One region of the Roseateles sp. GW835-FHT13E02 genome, then DNA from elsewhere that is predicted to be linked to it. Evidence: predicted binding sites of a transcription regulator. Region 1 holds the regulator's gene; the other holds the start of a gene.
What was found. The regulator FNR, encoded in region 1, switches genes on or off when oxygen is low (the NO sensors DNR and NnrR bind a similar motif). The targets are predictions, from matches to a motif close to TTGATNNNNATCAA.
Positions count from the first base shown of each region.

Region 2: AC1Q6P_RS06305 (hemerythrin domain-containing protein) is a predicted target of FNR. The motif match lies at 6,072-6,085, and genes of this name have one in related genera.

Region 1 covers NZ_JBXAGJ010000001.1:105,080-114,984, forward strand. Annotated here, with positions in the region: gene icd (NADP-dependent isocitrate dehydrogenase) at 1-398, opposite strand, end outside; gene AC1Q6P_RS00445 (NADP-dependent isocitrate dehydrogenase) at 583-2,820, opposite strand; gene AC1Q6P_RS00450 (sulfite exporter TauE/SafE family protein) at 2,943-3,653, opposite strand; gene hemN (oxygen-independent coproporphyrinogen III oxidase) at 3,659-5,125, opposite strand; gene fnr (fumarate/nitrate reduction transcriptional regulator Fnr) at 5,308-6,042, shown strand; gene AC1Q6P_RS00465 (hypothetical protein) at 6,154-6,399, opposite strand; gene AC1Q6P_RS00470 (hypothetical protein) at 6,459-6,713, opposite strand; gene ccoG (cytochrome c oxidase accessory protein CcoG) at 6,748-8,262, opposite strand; gene ccoP (cytochrome-c oxidase, cbb3-type subunit III) at 8,273-9,190, opposite strand; gene AC1Q6P_RS00485 (cbb3-type cytochrome oxidase subunit 3) at 9,187-9,342, opposite strand; gene ccoO (cytochrome-c oxidase, cbb3-type subunit II) at 9,363-9,905, opposite strand, start outside.
Region 2 covers NZ_JBXAGJ010000005.1:25,067-34,971, forward strand. Annotated here, with positions in the region: gene AC1Q6P_RS06285 (PAS domain-containing sensor histidine kinase) at 1-1,878, opposite strand, end outside; gene AC1Q6P_RS06290 (HD domain-containing phosphohydrolase) at 1,871-3,400, opposite strand; gene AC1Q6P_RS06295 (type 2 periplasmic-binding domain-containing protein) at 3,627-4,070, opposite strand; gene AC1Q6P_RS06300 (TonB-dependent receptor) at 4,087-5,256, opposite strand; gene AC1Q6P_RS06305 (hemerythrin domain-containing protein) at 5,398-5,991, opposite strand; gene tkt (transketolase) at 6,192-8,246, shown strand; gene AC1Q6P_RS06315 (hypothetical protein) at 8,452-9,483, shown strand; gene gap (type I glyceraldehyde-3-phosphate dehydrogenase) at 9,610-9,905, shown strand, end outside.

The DNA.
Region 1 (9,905 bases):
TGCACCGGGCGCAGGCAGACGTAGAGATCCAGCTCCTGGCGCAGCGCCACATTCAGCGAGCGGATGCCACCACCGACCGGCGTGGTCAGCGGGCCCTTGATGGAGACCACGTAGTCGCGCAGCACTTCCAGGGTCTCGGCCGGCAGCCAGACATCGGGGCCGTAGACACGGGTGGCTTTCTCACCGGCGAACACTTCCATCCACTGGATCTGGCGCTGGCCGCCGTAAGCCTTGGCCACCGCGGCATCGACCACCTTGATCATCACCGGCGTGATGTCCGCGCCCGTGCCGTCACCCTCGATGAAGGGAATGATGGGCTGATCCGGCACATTCAGCGAATGGTCGGCATTGACGGTGATTTTGGCGCCCTGGGCAGGGACCTGGATGTGCTGGAACATGTAGGAGGTACTCCGAAGGGGACGGGATGCCCTCTCGTAGAAGGCAGCCAAAAATTCTAGCGGCATTCAATGACGAAGCCGGGATATGAAAAAGCCGATGCAGGGCACCGGCTTTCTCTCGGGGCCGCTGCCGTTTGCAGGGTGCAAACGACAGCGGTTCAGGCGCTCAAGACGCCGCGGCTGATCAGCCCAGCACCGTGGCCAAGGCGGCATTGAAGCTGGCGCTCGGGCGCATCACTTCGGCCAGCTTGGCCATATCCGGCTTGTAGTAACCGCCGATGTCGGCCGGCTTGCCTTGCACCGCAGCCAGCTCGGCGACGATGGCCGATTCCTTCTCGGCCAGCACCTTGGCCAGGGGCGCGAACTTGGCGGCCAGTTCGGCATCCTCGTTCTGCGCCGCCAGGGCCTGGGCCCAGTACAGGGCCAGGTAGAACTGGCTGCCGCGGTTGTCCAGCTGGCCGGTCTTGGGGCTGGGGTTCTTGTTGTTGTCCAACAGCTGGCCCGTGGCGGCATCCAGCGTCTTGGCCAGCAACTTGGCCTTGGGGTTGTTGTTCTTCAGGCCCAGGTCTTCCAGGCTGACCGCCAGAGCCAGGAACTCACCCAGCGAATCCCAGCGCAGGTGGTTCTCTTCCACCAGCTGTTGCACATGCTTGGGGGCCGATCCGCCGGCGCCGGTTTCGTACATGCCACCACCGGCCATCAGCGGCACGATGGACAGCATCTTGGCCGAGGTGCCCAGTTCCATGATGGGGAACAGGTCGGTCAGGTAATCGCGCAGGATGTTGCCGGTCGCGCTGATGGTGTCCAGGCCGCGGATCACGCGCTCCAGGGTGTAACGCATGGCGCGAACCTGGCTCATGATCTGGATGTCCAGGCCGGCCGTGTTGTGCTCGTGCAGATACATCTTGACCTTGGTAATCAGCTGCGCCTCGTGCGGACGGTAAGCGTCCAGCCAGAACACCACCGGCATGCCGGAGTTGCGAGCGCGAGTCACAGCCAGCTTGACCCAGTCGCGGATGGCGGCGTCCTTGCACTGGCACATGCGCCAGATGTCGCCCTGCTCCACGTTCTGGCTCATCAGCACTTCGCCGGTGTCCAGATCGGTGATGTTGGCCACGCCGTCTTCGGGGATCTCGAAGGTCTTGTCGTGCGAGCCGTACTCCTCGGCCTGCTGAGCCATCAGGCCGACATTGGGCACCGTGCCCATGGTCTTGGGGTCGAAAGCGCCGTGCCACTTGCAGAAGTTGATCATCTCCTGATAGATGCGGGCAAAGGTCGACTCCGGCATCACGGCCTTGACATCCTTCAGGCGGCCATCGGCGCCCCACATCTTGCCGCCGTTGCGGATCATGGCCGGCATGGACGCGTCGACGATGATGTCGTTGGGCGAGTGGAAATTGGTGATGCCCTTGGCCGAGTCGACCATGGCCAGCTCGGGGCGGTGCTCGTGGCAGGCGTGCAGATCGCGCTTGATCTCGTCTTGCTTGCTCTGCGGCAGGGTGGCGATCTTGTTGTAGAGATCGACCATGCCGTTGTTGACGTTGATGCCCAGCTCGTCGAACAGCTTGCCGTGCTTCTCGAAAGCCTCACGGTAGAAGATGCGCACGCAGTGACCGAACACGATGGGGTGCGAGACCTTCATCATGGTGGCCTTGACGTGCAGCGAGAACATCACACCGGTCTGGCGCGCGTCTTCGATTTCCTTCTCGTAGAACTCCAGCAGCGCCTTCTTGCTCATGAACATGCTGTCGATGACCTCACGGTCCAGCAGGGCCACCTTGGGCTTGAGCACGATGGTCTGACCGCTCTTGGTGATCAGCTCCATCTTGACGTTGCGCGCGCGGTCCAGGGTCATGGACTTTTCGCCATGGTAGAAATCGCCGCCGTGCATGTGCGAGACATGCGAGCGCGAAGCCTGGCTCCAGTCGGCCATGCTGTGCGGGTTCTTGCGGGCGTATTCCTTGACGGCCTTGGGGGCGCGGCGGTCGGAATTGCCTTCACGCAGCACCGGGTTCACCGCGCTGCCGATGCACTTGCCGTAGCGGGCGCGGATGTCTTTCTCTTCGTCGGTCTTGGGGCTTTCCGGGTAGTCCGGGATCGGGTAGCCCTTGCCTTGCAGCTCCTTGATCGCCGCCTTCAGCTGCGCCACCGACGCGCTGATATTGGGCAGCTTGATGATGTTGGCTTCCGGCTTCAGGGTCAGCTTGCCCAGCTCCGACAGGCGGTCGGGCACGCGCTGTTCTTCGCTCAGGAATTCCGGGAACTGGCCCAGAATGCGACCGGCCACGGAGATGTCGCTGGTCTCGACGCGAACGCCGGCCGGCGCCGTGAAGGCCTGCACGATGGGCAGGAACGAGGCCGTCGCCAACAGCGGGGCTTCGTCGGTCAGGGTGTAGATGATGGTCGGCTGCGTTGCTGTCATGTGATTTCCAGATCGGCCATCTTCAGGCCCAAGGAGTGGAACGATTAGGGCGCCGATTCTAAGTCAGCGGCGCCGGCTGCGGACTCAAGTCTTATATAAGTCTTGGCATTTCGGCGCCTGGATCAGGCCCACTGGCTGCACACGGCGGCAATCTGCGCCCACACCCCATGGCCCAAGGCCCAGGCCGAGGCGGACGCCAGGCCCAGGCCACCCAGGCGCACGGACCAGCGCAAGCCCTCGGCGCCGCCGTCCTTGGACTGGCGCAGGCGGCGCAGCAGCCAGGGCCCGAGCGCCAGACCGGCTCCCGAGCTCAAGGCAAAACTGGCCATCACCGCCCCACCCTGCGCCGGCCCCGAGGCCAGGGCCGAGAGCAGCAGTGCCGACTGCAAAAGACCACAAGGCCAGGCCACCCAGGCCAGGCCGGCCAGGCCTGCCCGGGCCGCGCGCTTGGGGCCAGCCAAAGCCAAGCCACCTTGCCGCAAACCGGCCACAGGCACTTCGACTTGGCGCGCCACATCCTGACCCAAGCGCTCCATCCAGGCCGGCTGGCGCCCCCGCCACAGCAAGGACATGCCGAGCAGAAAAGCCGCCACGTGAATGAGCACCCAGAAAGGCCGCAGCAGTGCCGTGGCCTGGCCCATCTGGCTGAGCAGCTGCATGCTGGCGGCCGCCACCGCCCCGGCCAGGCTGTAGCCGAGCAGGCGGCCGAACTGAAACGCGAGCGGCGAACGCGCGCCCGCCGCCGCGCAGGTGGCGCCGCACATCGCCAGGCAGTGCGGCGTGCCCGCCAGCCCCATCAGGGCGGCGGACGCGGCCAGGCTGGCGTCAAGCATGGGGATCAGATGATGCGGGAGAAGCGCTCACGGCTGCGATCGGCTTGCAGGTATCGGTCAAACACCATAGCAACTGCACGCACGAAATACCAGCCCATGGGCGTGACCTGGATGGCCCCCGGCTCCAGCACCACCAGGCCTTGCTCGGCCAGCTCGCGGATGCGCTCCATCTCGGGCTTGAAGTACTGCTCAAAGCTGAGCAGATGCGCCAACTCGATGGACTCAAACTCCAGCCGCCCCTGGCACATCAAGGCCATGATGACGGCACGCCGGGCGATGTCGTCCCGCGTGAGGGCCAAGCCACGCTGGATGGGCAACTGGCCCTGATTCAACGCGTCGTAGTACTCGTCCAGGGTCTTGGCGTTCTGGCTGTAGCTGGCGCCCACCCGGCCGATGGCCGAGACGCCGAGCGCAATCAGGTCGCAGTCCGGCTGGGTGCTGTAACCCTGGAAATTGCGGTGCAGCCGACCCTGGCGCTTGGCCACGGCCAAGGAGTCGCTGGCCAAGGCAAAGTGATCCATGCCGATATAGCTGTAGCCATGGCGCTCAAAGCCGCTGATGGCCGCCGCCAGCATGGTGATCTTGTCGCCCGCCACCGGCAGCTCGGCCTCATTGATGCGGCGCTGCGGCTTAAAGCGCTGCGGCAGATGGGCATAGCCGTAGAGCGCGATGCGGTCGGGCTTGAGCGCCCCCACCTGCTCGATGGTGCGAGCAAAGGACTCGGGTGTTTGCAGCGGCAGACCGTAGATCAGATCCACATTGGTGGATTCAAATCCCAGCGAGCGGGCAGAGACCATCAAGGCCTCAACACTTTCGTAGCTCTGCTGGCGATGCACGGCCTTCTGTACCTCGGGGTCAAAGTCCTGCACGCCAAAGCTCAGGCGGTTGAAGCCCAGCTGACGCAGATGGGCCAGGCGCTCGACGCTGACCGTGCGCGGATCCACTTCAATCGACACCTCGGCGCCCGGCGCCAGGCGGAAGCGCTCCAGCATGGCCTGCATCAGCTGGCTCAGCTCCGCGTCGCTCAGGAAGGTCGGAGAACCGCCACCCAAATGCAGCTGCGAGACCGCCGCGCCCCGGCCCAGGTGCTCCAGGGTCAGGTCCATCTCGGTCACCAAGGCCTGCAGGTACTCGGTGGCACGATCATGGTGCTTGGTGATGACCTTGTTGCAGGCGCAGTAATAGCAGACCGATTCGCAGAACGGAATGTGGACATAGAGCGACAGCGGCGTGTTGCCGCCCACCTGCGAACCGCCCGCGCGTTGCGCCAGCGCCTGCTGGTATTGCTCGATGGTGAAGGCTTCGACGAAGCGATCGGCCGTGGGGTACGAGGTGTAGCGAGGCCCGGATACATCGAAGCGTCGCAAGAGCGCTTCGTTGATTTGTGCGGCTGCGGGCGCACCCGCCGCAGCGCCGCTGGCAGGCTTTGTCTCAGGTTGCCGAGGGCCTCGGTCTTGAATGTTCTGTACCATGGGCCGCACTTTGCCAAGGCTTTGGCGAGCCGACTTGACAAGGATCAAGCTCGGCGCGCATTGTCGACCCAACAATGCACCCATGTTTGAGGTGCATCATGCTCATGTCCGTGAAAAATCTGGAAGTCCCGCAGCCCCAGTCTGCTCCGCCTGCTGCCTGCGAATCCCTTAAAAAGCACACGATGAATGCCACCGTCCCTATCAAGTTTGAGCCGCTGAAGGTCGCCTGCTCCAGCTGCAATTTGCGCGAGCTGTGCCTGCCGGTGGGCTTATCCTCCGGCGACCTGGATCAGCTGGACCAGCTGGTGGCCACCCGCCGCAGCGTGGCTCGAGGTGACACCCTGTTTCGCAGCGGCGACGAGTTCCAGTCGCTCTACGCCGTGCGCACGGGCTTCTTCAAAACCTGCGTGTCCTCGGAAGATGGTCGCGACCAGGTCACCGGCTTCCAGATGGCCGGCGAATTGCTGGGCCTGGACGGCATCAGCACCGACCGCCACAGCTGTGACGCTGTCGCACTGGAAGACTCCCAGGTCTGCGTGATCCCCTTCGAACAGCTCGAAGAGTTGTCGCGCGAGTTCACCGATCTGCAGCGCCAGTTCCACAAGATCATGAGCCGCGAGATCGTGCGCGACCACGGCGTGATGCTGCTGCTAGGCAGCATGCGGGCCGAAGAACGCCTGGCCGCCTTCCTGCTCAACCTGACCCAGCGCTTGCAAGCCCGCGGCTTCTCGGCCGCCGCCCTGGTGCTGCGCATGACGCGCGAGGAAATTGGCAGCTATCTGGGCCTGAAGCTGGAGACCGTCAGCCGCACCTTCTCCAAGTTCCAGGAAGAAGGCCTGCTGGAGGTGAAGCAACGGCACCTGCGCATCCTCGACCAGGCCGGCCTGCAAAAGCTGGTCAACAACAGCAACTGCTGAGATCAACGCGCCCGCGGCATGGGCGGCGCAGTCAAACAAAAAGGCCTTCGTGTGAACGAAGGCCTTTTTGTTTGGCGCCACCACGCCGGGCGGGCGAATCGCATTGCGGGATCAACGCGGCCAGCCGCGCGGGTGGGCGTCCTCGGGCAAATCAGGCAAGGTGGCCAGCATGACGCTGACACTGGCTGCCAGGCTGATGACCAACCAAAAGATCATGAAGCTGACGGTATAGACCGCCTGACGCGACCAATCCAGGCGCTCGGCGCCAAACCAGCTCAGATCACTGGGGTCGACGACCGCAAACACCAGAGCCTCCATCACCCCGGCCATGAAAAAGGATGGCCAAGCCACTGCCATGGCCCAGCGGCTACTTTGCTTGGGAACTGCCGATGCGGACGGATCAGCCGCGTCCATGATCACTGCCCGCCAGTGGCTGCATGGTTGCGCGCTTCACGCGCAGGAACCAGGGCCTTGCTACCGCTGGCCTTGTTGGCCACCACCTTGTCCTCCAGCACGGGGTCGGGGTTGTTGATGGCCAAGCTCAGAGTGATGAAGCTGGCCACAATCACCAGCGCCGGGCCGCCAACCACCAGCCACATCATCGGCGTGCGCCACCAGCCAGCGGCCTTGGGGGCCGCCGTGCCATTTTCGGGCTTGAAATTCTGGCTCATGCGTCTCGTCTCCTGTGTGTGTGCCAAGCTTGGTTCAGCGCGGCACGATGAAGGTTGATTTTTCATGCACGACGGTCGCACCGCTGCTGGCGCCGTCGAGGCTACGCAGCTGGAACTCGATCGCGTGCGAGCCCTTGCGATCCTGCGCCGCGCGGGCCGCTGTCTCGGGCGGCACCCGCACCGACAGCGTCAGCCAGCGCGCCTCGGCCGGTGCAACACTGAGCTCAGCCACCTGCTCCAGTTTGATGCCCTCCATGCCGCTGACCGTCACCTGATAACGGTGATTCTGTTCGGTGGCGTTCATGACCTGCAATCGGTAGAGGTTCTCGACATAGCCATCTTCCACCACGCGGGCCAGCACACCACGGTCACGCACCACATCGAGCTTGACGGGGCTGCGCAGGAACAAGAGGCTGGCCAGCAAGGCGGTGCACAACACGAACAAGACCACGGTGTAGATCACCACACGCGGGCGGAACAGGCGGCGCAGCTTTTGCGCCGGGCTCAGGTGTTGCTGCAAGCCGTTTTGCGTGTCGTAGCGGATCAGGCCACGCGGGTAGTTCATCTTGTCCATGACGCCATCACAGACGTCGATGCAGGCGGCACAACCGATGCACTCGTACTGCAAGCCCTTGCGGATGTCGATGCCTGTGGGGCAAACCTGGACACACAGGGTGCAGTCGATGCACGACCCCAGTCCCGCGGCCTTGACTTCGTCCACGCTGGCCTTCTTGCTGCGGGAGCCGCGCGGTTCGCCGCGCTCGGCGTCGTAGCTGATGATCAATGTGTCCTTGTCGAACATGGCGCTCTGGAAGCGCGCGTAGGGACACATGTATTTGCAGACCTGCTCACGCATGAAGCCCGCGAAGCCGTAGGTCGCAAAGGCGTAGAACAGCACCCAGAACCATTCCCAAGGGCCAAAGCTGAGCGTGAACGCCTCAGCCCACAAGGACTTGATCGGGGTGAAATAGCCGACAAAAGTGAAGCCGGTCCAGAGCGCGACGGCGATCCACACCAGCTGCTTGCCGCCCTTGCGCCACAGCTTGTTGAAGCCCCAAGGCGAGGCATCCAGCTTCATGCGCGCCTGGCGGTCACCCTCGAACTGCCGCTCGATCCACAAGAAAATTTCGGTGTAGACCGTCTGCGGGCAGGCATAGCCGCACCACAGCCGCCCGGCCACGGCGGTGAACAGGAACAGGGCATAGGCCGAGATCAGCAGCAGCCCGGTCAGGTAAATGAAATCCTGCGGGTACAGGACCAGGCTAAAAATGTAAAAACGCCGGCTGGCGAGCTCGAAGAGCACCGCCTGCCGGTCGTTCCAAAGCAGCCAGGGCAGACCGTAAAACAGGATCTGCGTGAACCAGACCAGCGCCCAACGCCAGGAGGCGAAGAGGCCGGACACGGCACGGGGGTAGATCTTCTTCTGCGCTGCGTAGAGCGAGACGATCTCTACCACCGCATCCTCGCCATCCGCCGGCTTGGCGGCTGGCGCAGGAGCGATGGCCGGTCCGACGCGGGGCGCCGGCGGTACTGCCCGGGCTTCAGTCATGGTCGATCACTCAAGGGGCCGTGGCCACAGTTTTGTTGTTAGACAGGCTCCAGACATAGGCACCAAGCACCTGGATCTGTTCGGCACTCAGACGGGTCGACTGGGCCGGCATCAGATTGTTTTTGCCATTGTTGATCATGGCCATGACCGCATCTTCACCCCAGCCATGCAGCCAGATCTTGTCGGTCAGGTTGGGCGCACCCAGGGCTTGGTTGCCTTTGCCATCGGCGCCGTGGCAGGCAGCGCAGGCACCGAACTTCTCCTTGCCCTTTTGCGCGGCGATGGAGTTGTGGGCGCTGCCCGAGAGGCTCAGCACATAGTTGGCCAGGTTGCGCACGTCCTCGGGCGTGCCAACGGCGGCAGCCATGGGCGGCATGACGCCGTTGCGGCCGTTGCTGATGGTTTGCACGATGGTCTCGTGCGAACCGCCGTAGAGCCAGTCGCTGTCGGTCAGGTTGGGGAAGCCCTTGCTGCCCTTGGCGTCCGAGCCGTGGCAACCGGCGCAGTTGTTGGCGAACAGGCGCTCACCAATGGCCATGGCTTCCGGGTTCTGGGCCAGCTGCTCCACCGGCTTGCCGTTGAACTTGGCGTACAGCGCGCTCATGGCCTTGTGGGCATCGGCCTGCTCTTTCTCGTACTGACCCGCGCTGCTCCAGCCCAGCGAGCCCTTGTTCGCGCCGAGGCCGGGGTAGGCCGCCAGATAGATGCCGGCGAACACCACCGTCAGCACGAACAGAATCGCCCACCAGCGCGGCAAGGGGTTGTTCATCTCGCGCAGGTCTTCGTCCCACACATGACCCGTGCTGTTGTCACTGGCCATGACGCGGTGGCGAGCGGCGACCAGCAGCAAGACGATGCAGAACACCAGGCCAGCCACCGTCACGCCGGCCACGAACATGGACCAACCGTCAGAGAAAAAATCACTCATTGAGGCCTCCCATCGGCTTCGTCTTGCAAGGCCATGCCGGCCAATTCGTCAAAGTGCGCCTTGTTGCGGCTGGAGTAGGTCCAGACCACGATCACCAGGAACACCAGCAGTGACAGCAGGGTCACCGCCGTTCTCAAGCTATTGATATCCATTGCGGACTCCTTCTTGCTTATTACTTCAGCGCGGTGCCGAGCACCTGCAGATAAGCAATCACAGCTTCCATTTCGGTCTTGCCCTTGACTTCGTCGGCCGCGCCGGCGATCTCGGCGTCGGTGTAGGGCACGCCCACGGTGCGCAGGGCCTTCATCTTGGGTGCCAGCTCAGCCGGGTTCAGCTGAGCGCCGGCCAACCAGGGATAGGCTGGCATGTTCGACTCCGGCACCAGATCCCGCGGATTGATCAGGTGAATGCGGTGCCATTCATCGCTGTACTTGCCGCCAACACGGTGCAGGTCGGGACCGGTGCGCTTGCTGCCCCATTGGAAGGGGTGGTCGTAGACAAACTCACCGGCGGTCGAGTAATGACCGTAACGCAGGGTCTCTGACCGGAAAGGGCGAACCATCTGCGAGTGGCAGTTGTAGCAACCTTCGCGGATGTAGACGTCCCGACCGGCCAGCTGCAGCGGCGTGTAGGGCTTGAGGCCAGGCGCAGCCTCGGTGGTGGAGCGCTGGAAGAACAGCGGCACGATTTCAACCGCGCCACCTGCCAGCACCGT
Region 2 (9,905 bases), on a different contig from region 1:
CATGAAGACCTGGTTCAGCTGGGCCGCCAGGCAGCGCACCGGCGGCAACGGGCCGTAGTCGCGCCGCACCTCGACCTTGTACTTGATCTCGTGCCGCACCACATTGAGGGTGGATTCCAGGCCCTGGTTGAGATCGGCATCCTGCCAATCGGCCTGATCGACGCGCGAGAAGTCCTTGAGGTCCTGGACGATCTTCTTGACCCGGCCGAGGCCGTCATCGCTTTCGCGCAGCAGCTGGGGCAGGTCTTCCTGGATGAACTCGAAATCCGCTTCCTGTCTCAGGCACTCGATCTGCTTGCGAAGTTCGTCGGGCAATGTGGCGTGGTTGATGGTTTCGTACAAGCCATTGAGCTGCAGCATGGATTCGATGTAGCGACGCAGGGTGCCCAGATTGGAGGCGACAAAGCCGACCGGGTTGTTGATCTCATGCGCCACGCCGGCCGCCAGCTGGCCGATGGAGGCCATTTTTTCCGACTGCAGCAACTGGTTCTGCGCGTCCTCCAGCCGGGCATTGGCTTGTTGGATCTGGCGATAGTTGTTGACCAGTTCGCGTTGTGCGCGCATCACTTCGCTGCGGTCCTGCAGCAGCCACCAGACGGCGGTATCGGGGTCGCCGGGGTTGGCCGGATAGGCGATCAGCTGTACCCAAATCAGCTGATTGCTCGCAGTTCGCAGTTCCATCTCGTGCATCACGGATTGGCCCGCTTGCAGCGTCGGTCGGGCCATATTGCGCATGGCCTTGTAGGCCGCTGCATCAGGGAAGTAGTTGAAGGCCGCCATCTCGGCATTGCTGAGGCCCTCCATTTCGAACATCTGTGCAAACTTCTTGTTGCTGCGCAGGATCTGGCGCTTGCTGGTGCAGAGGATGCCGACCGACGCGTTCTCAAGAAACGCGTCGAGGTCCTGGTGGCTGCGCAGCAGCTCGGCGCTGCGTTCGGCGACCAGGGTTTCAAGCTCTTGCTGGTGGCGCTTGAGCTCTTCTTCGGCCGCATGGCGGCGGCTCACGTCCATCAGGGTTTCGATGGCGCCAATCAGGCGCCCCTGTGTGTCGTAGAGCGGCGCGGCGGTGCAGAACACCCAGCGACCGTTCTGGCCGAACTGAGGAAAGTAGTCTTCGGTTTCGTAGGCGCCGGGCAGGCTGGGCGAGGCGCGCAAATTGGCGCCCGCCAGCCTTTGCAGCTCGCTCTCATCGATCACCTTGCCATCCACGATCAGATCCACCATCAAGGGGCGGGGCTCGCTGAAGAACGGTCGCCAGGTCTGATCGCTGCCCACCATCTCGCTGGCCGACAGGCCGGTCAGTTGCACGCAGGCTGCGTTCCAGTGGGTGATGCGGTGCTCGGTGTCGATCACAAAAGTGGCGACCGGGTTGTTTTCGAGGATCTGGTACATCACCCGGCCGACATTGAGCAGGCTGTCCTGCACATGGCGCATGTCACTGAGATCGGTGCAGGTGAGCAGGGCCAGGGGGCCCTGCGGTCCGGCGACGCGGCTGGCGCTGATTTCCAAGTGGCGCACCGAGCCGTTGGCCGTAAGCGCCTCGCACTCCAAGGTGGGCAGGTCGTCCTGCGTTTGCAGGCAGCGCTCGCCGTAGGCTTTGACCGGCTCAATGCTCGCTTCGCTGGCCCAGGCGTAGTGCGGCACCAGGCAGAGCTCGGCCAGGCTGTAGCCGAGCAGGCGCTGCAGGGCCGCGTTGGCGAACACGATGCGCTCGCCGTCATGAACCATCAAGGGCGCGCTGACGGCGCTGAGTGCATGCACGCAGACCGGGTCGAGCACTTCGGGGGCCGGCGGCAGCACGGAGGCGCCGCCGGTGGCAGCCCAGAGTGCCTTGGCCAGGCCGCTGGCCTCGCGCGGTGCCGTATCGAACTCAAGCATGTTGCACCTGACGTGGTGACTTGCGTGCGTCCTGAGGCTTCTTGATGAAGAAGCTCACGGTCAAGCGTTCGCGCTGGTCCATCAGCTGCACCTGGCGGATCAGGGCGCTGCTGAAGACATGGCCGGCCGGCAGCAGCAAGCTGCCATGCGGGCTCAGCAGGTCGCGCGCCAGCACCATGCCCGGGCGCAGCTCCGCGACCGTGATCTCCTGATCGGCCGCGTTCTCGAGGGCCAGGGCGGCTTGCACGGCGTCAAAGGCGGCCAAGACCTCGGGGTCGTAGTGCTGCCCACCGTTCTCGTGGATGGCTTTGCAAGCATCCTCGGTGGAGTAGACCTTCTCGGCCAGTCGGCCGGCGATCAGGGATTCGAAGGTGCTGGCGATGTTGATGATTTGCGAGCCCAGAGGGACTTCGATGCCGGTCAGGCCGTCCGGGAAGCCCTTGCCATCGACCCGCTCATGTTGCGAGCGGATGAGCAGGGCGCTTTGGTGCAGTCGTGCCAGCGGCATGAGCGCGGCCTGGGCTTGCAGCGGGTGGCGTTTGTAGAGTTCGAACTCCTGGCCGCTCATCAGGGACACGGTTTTGCGCAGCAGCTCGTCCGGCAGGCCGATCTTGCCCACCTCGTGCAGCAGGCCGGCGTTGTGGATGTCCAGCACTTCGGCCGGGCCCAGCTTCAGCTCCTCGGCAATGCGGCCGGCCAGGGTGGCGACGCGCCGACCATGGCCGCTGACGCTGCCGTCGCGCAGCTCCAGCAGACCGGCGAACACGCTGATGGACAGGGCGAAGTTCTCCTCCAGCTGGATGTGGGCTTGCTGCAACTGTTCATGGGCTTGGGCCATGGCGGCGTGCGAGCGACTCAGTTCTTCATTCGCCTGTTGCAGCTCCTGGGTGCGTTCTTGCACGCGTCGTTCCAGCTCGTCGTTGACACTGGCCAGCTGCTGATTGCTGCTGTCAAGTTGTTCGTTGCTGGTTTTGAGCTCGGCATTGACGGCAGCCAGTTGACCGTTGGCGTCTTGCAATTGCGTGTTGACGCTCTGCAGCTGGGTGTTGCTGTCTTGCAGTTGCAGATTCATGTCCTGCAACTGTTCGTTCTGCACGGCGGTCAGCTGTGCCAGTCGCTTGTTCTCTTGTTCGAGCTGATGGCGTGTCAGGCCGTCACCGATGGACAGAACGATGTCCTGGTCGTCCCATGGCTTGGAGATGTAGCGATGGATGGCGCCCCGGTTGATGGCGGCGATGGTGGAGCTGATGTCGGCGTAGCCGGTCAGCAGGATGCGCACGGTGCTGGGCCAGCGCTCGCGCACCTGTTCGAGGAACTGCACGCCATCCATCTCCGGCATGCGCATGTCGGAGACGACCAGATCGACGGTTTCCATCTCCATCAGCGCCAGGCCGGCCGCACCGCCTTCGGCCATCAGGACCTTGTGGCCCTGGGGCCGTAGCAGGCGCCGCAGGGCGCTCAGGATGGAAGGTTCGTCATCGACCAGCAGGATGGTCGCCGGGCTGCGTGCGTCCTCAATCATGGTGGCACCTTTTTCGCCAAGCCCCGATCCAACAATATGTCGGCATGCGGGCCCAGCGCTCTCGGGTCTTTAGCTTGCGCTTGAAGGCCGCTGCACGCACATTTCAAATTGATAAAAATGTGAAATACGAGCGAATTGCCGCTGCTGCCGTGGCCACGCTTGCAGCTGACCACGGCAGAGTCTGCTTCAGGGCTTGCAAGCAGGGCCGCAGCGAGCCCGCGCTAGCTTAGCGCTTGACGACCTTGACGCTGGAATTGGCCTTGCCGGCCTCCACATAGCCAATGGCGCCTGGTGTCGAGGCCACGAACTTCAGCACCTCGTCGTCGCCACCCAGTTCCTTCGGTGGTTTGGCGCCGCCGGTGAAGATCTGGCGGGCCCACAAGGCCTTGAGCTGGGACTGGTTCTTCTTGAGCACCTTGTTGCCGAAGTCTTCGCGGGCGGCTCCGTCCTTCTGGTCCACCGGGATGGCCTCGCCGCCGCCGGCAAAGGTCTTGGTCTGGCCGAGGAAGATCTTGCTGATCTGCTCGTCATCCAATGCCGACGCATTGCTGGGGTGGACGATGACCACGGTGTCGGCCTGCGCGGCCGAGACCAGCAGGCTGAGGCAGAGGCTGGCTGCGGCGAGTGCGGCCGTGTGGCGGCGTGTGCTGTGCGTTTGGTGTTGCGTCATGATGGCTGCCCCTCGCTCAGAAGACAAAGTCATAGGACAGGGTCACGAGCTTGCGGCGCACATCGTTGCCGTCCAGCAAGTCCCAGCGGCTGCGGTCGTACTGCGCCTTGATCGAGCTGGTGTCACTGAGGTCGTAGCGCAGACTGAAGCTGGTCATCGCGTCTTTCTCGACCAGGGTCGTGAAGGCCGCGTTGTAGGCCTTCAGCTGACTGACGGTGACCATGGGCGTGAACTTGTCGAAGCGGTAGCCGGCGCCGATCATGCGACCGCGGTAGCTGCCGCGGGCCGGTGAGCGGTTGATGTAGGAGATCTCGCTGCGCAACAGCCAGTTGTCCTTGTCGATGACGAAGGACAGGGCGGCGAAGGTCTGCGGCGAGTGCGTGCCGGTGGCCGGATCGGGCGAGGTTTGCACGCCCTCACGGAATTGCTGCTGCTTGGACTTGTTCAGCGCCAGGCGGGCGGTGAACCAGTCGCGGTTGATTTCGAGGTCGATGCCCCACATCTGATCCCAGTTGATGTCCGAGGGCGCGGCGGTCTCGAGCTTGGCGATCGGGTTTTTCTTGGTGTGTTCGCTGCCGACGTAGGCATTCGATTTCACCGCCCAGCCGGCCACATCGCCGCGGTAGGTCAGGTTGGCGCCGTTGTAGTTGACGACGGCCCAGCCGTAGACATCAGGCGGCACGCGCACCCAGCTGTAGGCGTAGCTGACGTCCTGGTAGTCGGAGTAGAAGAACAGCGGCAAGCGCTTGCGGCCCAGCTGTACGGTCAGCTGCGGGGTCAGGTTGTAGGACAGGTAGGCCCATTCCAGATCGGCCTTGGCCTTCTGCGCCGCATGGCGTGCGACACCCTGTGCAGTGAAGGACAGATCGGGGGTGAAGGTCCAGTTGCCCTGCAGACCGATGCGCGACTCGGGTTTGAGCGACCATTTCTGCTCGTAGACCGAGCCGTGCGAGAAGTCCGCTATCAGGCAAGGGCAGTTCCATTGCGTGCCATCGGGATAGCCGATGTCGATGCCTCCAGCGCTGACCACCTTGCCGAGGGTGACGTTGCCGAAGCCGGAGTAGCTGAAGTCCACAGCCTGGCTGAGGCCGCTGGCGCCGAGCAGGCCGATCGCCAGACTCAAGGGCTTGAACAGCGAGCGCGTGCGTGGAGAGGCGGGGGGCGTGAGAAGAGGGAGCTTTCGCATCTTGGGTCCTTCCAATGGATCAACAGCACCATCGCAGCGAGATGCCTGTCTCCGTTTATCGCCCGATGCCCGCTCAGGTCTGAGTCAGAACAGGGTGTTGTTTATCGCCCATTTGTGCGTTGTTCGCGCGAGACGATCGGCCTACAAGGCCGGCCCGAAACCCAGCGGCGCTGGCAAGGCGCGCAGCACCGTCTGCACCAGGGCCTGGTAGGGCGCATCCACCGCATGGCCGGCCAAGGGGTCGCGGTTGCTGGCAAAGGCCTCGTCAAGCTCGGCCCAGTCTTGCGCACTCAGATGCTGCAAGGCCAGGGGCAGGACCTGCGTTTCCTCCACCTGCATGTGCTGCAGATAGCCGTGGACATAGCGCTCGCAGAGCTGCTCGAAGGCTTCGCGCCGGCTCTCGCCCATGATCTCGAAGGCCAGCAGCGCATGCTCCAGATCGCGGATGGCGCGCTCGCCGCGCAGATGGTCTTCGTCCAGCCGATCCAGCACGCTGCGGATCTCGGGCGCCCGGGCGCGCAGCTTGGGGAAGAGCAGGCTGCTCTCCTTGGGGTGGTGCAGGCGCTCGGGAAACTCGTCCAGGTAGAACAGCATGGCGCGCAGGGCGGCGAAGTCAGGCTGCGCCTGGCGCCGGCGCAACTCGGCCAGCAGCAAGGGCAGGGATCTCAGCATGGCAGCCAGGGCGCGATGTTCGTCGCAGATCACCTGCAGGGTCAGCGGGCGGGTCGTGGGCATGGAACCTCCGGGGCGGCGCGGCGAGAGAAGGAGGGAAGGCGCACGCAGCTGCAAGACTGGCAGATTCCGGCGGCACGAATTTGCGCTGCATCAAGGGTCGGCGGCCCATTTCGGCAGGGCTGGCGCGCGGGTCGGGCGCCAGGCCCACGCCGGCCAAGTAAAATCCGGGATTACCCCGCAACTCTCCCTTCCGCACGCACATGGCAACTACCGCTGCTCGCAACCCCACCCTGATGGCCAACGCCATTCGCGCACTGGCCATGGACGCCGTGCAGCAAGCCAACTCGGGCCACCCGGGCGCGCCCATGGGCATGGCCGACATCGCCGTGGCCCTGTGGAGCCGCCATCTGCGTCACAACCCGGCCAACCCGCAATGGGCCAACCGTGACCGCTTCGTGCTGTCCAACGGTCACGGTTCGATGCTGATTTACGCCCTGCTGCATCTGTCGGGCTACGCGCTGCCGATCGAAGAGCTCAAGGCCTTCCGCCAACTGCACAGCAAGACCCCGGGCCACCCGGAAGTGGGCATCACCCCGGGCGTGGAAACGACCACCGGCCCGCTGGGCCAAGGCATCACCAATGCCGTGGGTCTGGCCCTGGCCGAGAAGATGCTGGCCAAGGAGTTCAATATCGACGAGCACCAGATCGTCGACCACCACACCTATGTGTTCCTGGGTGACGGCTGCCTGATGGAAGGCATCAGCCACGAAGCCGCCTCGCTGGCCGGCGCCTGGAAGCTGAACAAGCTGATCGCCATCTACGACGACAACGGCATCTCGATCGACGGCCAGGTCGCGCCCTGGTTCGCCGACAACACCGCCCAGCGTTTCGAAGCCTATGGCTGGAACGTGGTCGGCCCGGTGGATGGTCATGACGTCGACGCCGTTGACGCCGCCATTGCCGAGGCCAAGAAGAGCAGCGTCAAGCCGACCCTGGTGATCGCCAAGACCCATATCGGCAAGGGCTCGCCCAACCGCGCCAACACCGCCAAGGCCCACGGTGAACCGCTGGGTAACGAGGAAATCAAGCTGACCCGCGAGCAGCTGGGCTGGGCGCATGAGCCCTTCGTGATCCCGCAAGAGGTGTATGCCGACTGGGATGCCAAGGCCGCCGGCGCCGCCCTGGAAACTGCCTGGGACGAGCGCTTCGACGCCTACGCCACCGCCCACCCCGAGCTGGCCGCCGAGTTCGCGCGCCGCATGGCCGGCGTGCTGCCCGCCAACTTCGCCCAGACCGCCGTCGATGCGGTGGTCGCAGCCCATGGCAAGGCCGAAACGGTCGCCAGCCGCAAGGCCAGCCAGATCGCCCTGGAAGCCTTCACCGCCGCCGTGCCTGAACTGCTGGGCGGCTCGGCCGACCTGACCGGCTCCAACCTGACCAACACGAAATCGACCCCGGCCTTCCGCGTCGAGGCCGATGGCAGCAGCAACGGCGGCCGCCACATCAACTACGGCGTGCGCGAGTTCGGCATGGCCGCCATCATGAACGGCGTGGCCCTGCATGGCGGCTACATCCCCTACGGCGGCACCTTCCTGACCTTCAGCGACTACAGCCGCAATGCCATCCGCATGGCCGCGCTGATGAAGCAGCGCGTCATCCATGTGTTCACCCACGACTCCATCGGTCTGGGCGAAGACGGCCCGACCCACCAGTCGATCGAGCATGTCGCCTCGCTGCGCCTGATCCCGGGCCTGGATGTCTGGCGCCCGGCCGACACCACCGAAACCGTGGTCGCCTGGACCATGGCCATCGGCAACGCCCAGCGCCCCAGCGTGCTGGCCCTGTCGCGCCAGAACCTGCCCTACGCGCCCAAGACCGCCGTCGATGACATCGCCAAGGGCGCTTACGTGCTGAGCGAGCCCAGCGATGCCGGCCTGAAGAAGAAGGCCCGCGGCGTCATCATCGCCACCGGCTCCGAAGTGCAGCTGGCCCTGGCGGCGCAAGCCACCCTGGCCCAGCAAGGCATCCCGGTGCGCGTGGTCTCCATGCCCTCGACCACCGTATTTGACCGCCAGGACCTCGCCTACAAGAAGGCCGTGCTGCCGGAAGGCCTGCCGCGCGTCGCCGTGGAAATGGGCGTCAGCGATGGCTGGTGGAAGTACGGCGTCGCCGCCGTCGTCGGCATCGACAGTTACGGCGAATCCGCCCCCGCCCCGGTGCTGTTCAAGCACTTCGGCTTCACCGCCGAGAACGTGGTCGACACGGTCAAGGTGGCCCTGGGTGTGGCCAAGCTGAAGGGCGGCAAGAAGCGCTGATCGGCTGAATGCCCAAGGGTGCCGGAGTAACCGGCGCATCAATCGCTCTCACCAACAGAGGGGCAAGACCATAGGTCTTGCCCCTTTTTTGTTCTGTCGGGTAACTACGCACATCACCAGTACGCCTTGTGTCGCGATACTTCAGCCCGCTCGTCGGTTCCGTAGAAAGTGGCGTGGCCATTTGAATCTCAATGGGGAGTCCAGTGTGTTGACAGGCAAGAAATGGTGGCGACTAGGTATGCTCCTTGGGCTGACACTTTTGCTCGCGGCGTCTGTTCGCGCGCAGACGGCGCTTCCTGAAACTCGCTCCAGGGAGTGGATTGCCTGTCTCACGAAAGGCCAGGATGAACTGCAATACCCCGAGCAGTATCAGCAACTTCGCGAGGGTGGTTTTGTCCGCTTCAAGTTGGTGTTTCGTAGAGCCGACCAAGCTCCCGAGCTGGAGGTGCTTGCACGGTCGATGCGACAAGATTTGCTGGAAGATGTGCGTGTTTATCTGAAGCAGTATCGTCTGCCCTGTTTGCCCGCCGGTGAAAGCGTGGTTGCCGTGCAAGAGGTGCGTTTTAGCGCTGTGCCGAGTACACCTATTCTTTGGGGCGGCCTGCTTGATGTTCCAGAGGCTGTCCCGCAGGCAGTCAACGATTGTTTGCGTACGCCCGCGAATCCGATCAAGGTGGACTGGAACTACCGTGTCGACGGTAGAAGGGCCTTGAAGAACCATGAGAATTTGGTCGTCGAGCTGCGTTTCGACGCTGCCGACAGCCCGCCCAAGGTCAAGGTGTTGTACGACTCGGCACCAGCCGCCTTTCGAAAGGCGGTTTTGAGTTATGTGGACGAGTATCGATGGCCTTGTTTTGTGGAAGGGGGTCGTCCGATGGAGTTTGAACAGCAGTTCCATCTTGCAAATACCAGCGATAAGAAGCTCGTACTCAAGGATCTTCGCCTGCTCGACTTGCTGGGGGTGACCAAGGACATCGACAAGGCGCAGGTGTACTTCGACTTCAACACCATGGCATGCCCGTTCGATCTGGTCTTGGGTGTGGGTATGCCGGCCTTTCCGAACTCCGTCAGCGAGGTGGGTGAGCGAAACCTCAATCGCATCGGGTTTCTCAAATGGTTGAAAGGCTTGAGCCTCAACCTCATGCCTGATGACTTTGAGCAACTGCTTGGCCAGAAGACGGTGGTCACCGTGCCGTGCGGTGTGCTGAGCCTTGGGCAGTCCGAGTCGCAGCCGTGAAGGTTCAGGCTCAGCGCCTTCTGCAGATCAAATGGACTGTCCAAGAATGGCGGGTCCGCGCTTGGAACTAAACTTGAGCCAGTCCAGGTTTCTCATCCTCGCTTTCATTTCAAGGAGTCTTTCCTCATGACGATCAAGATCGGTATCAACGGCTTCGGCCGCATCGGCCGTATGGTGTTCCGTGCCGCCATCGCCAACTTCAAGGAAATCGAAGTGGTCGGCATCAACGACCTGCTCGAGCCCGACTATCTGGCCTACATGCTCAAGTACGACAGCGTGCACGGCAAGTTCGACGGTGAAGTCTCGGTCGACGGCAACACCCTGGTCGTCAATGGCAAGGCCATCCGCCTGACCCAGGAGCGTGATCCTGCCAACCTGAAGTGGAACGAAGTCGGCGCCGACATCGTCGTCGAAGCCACAGG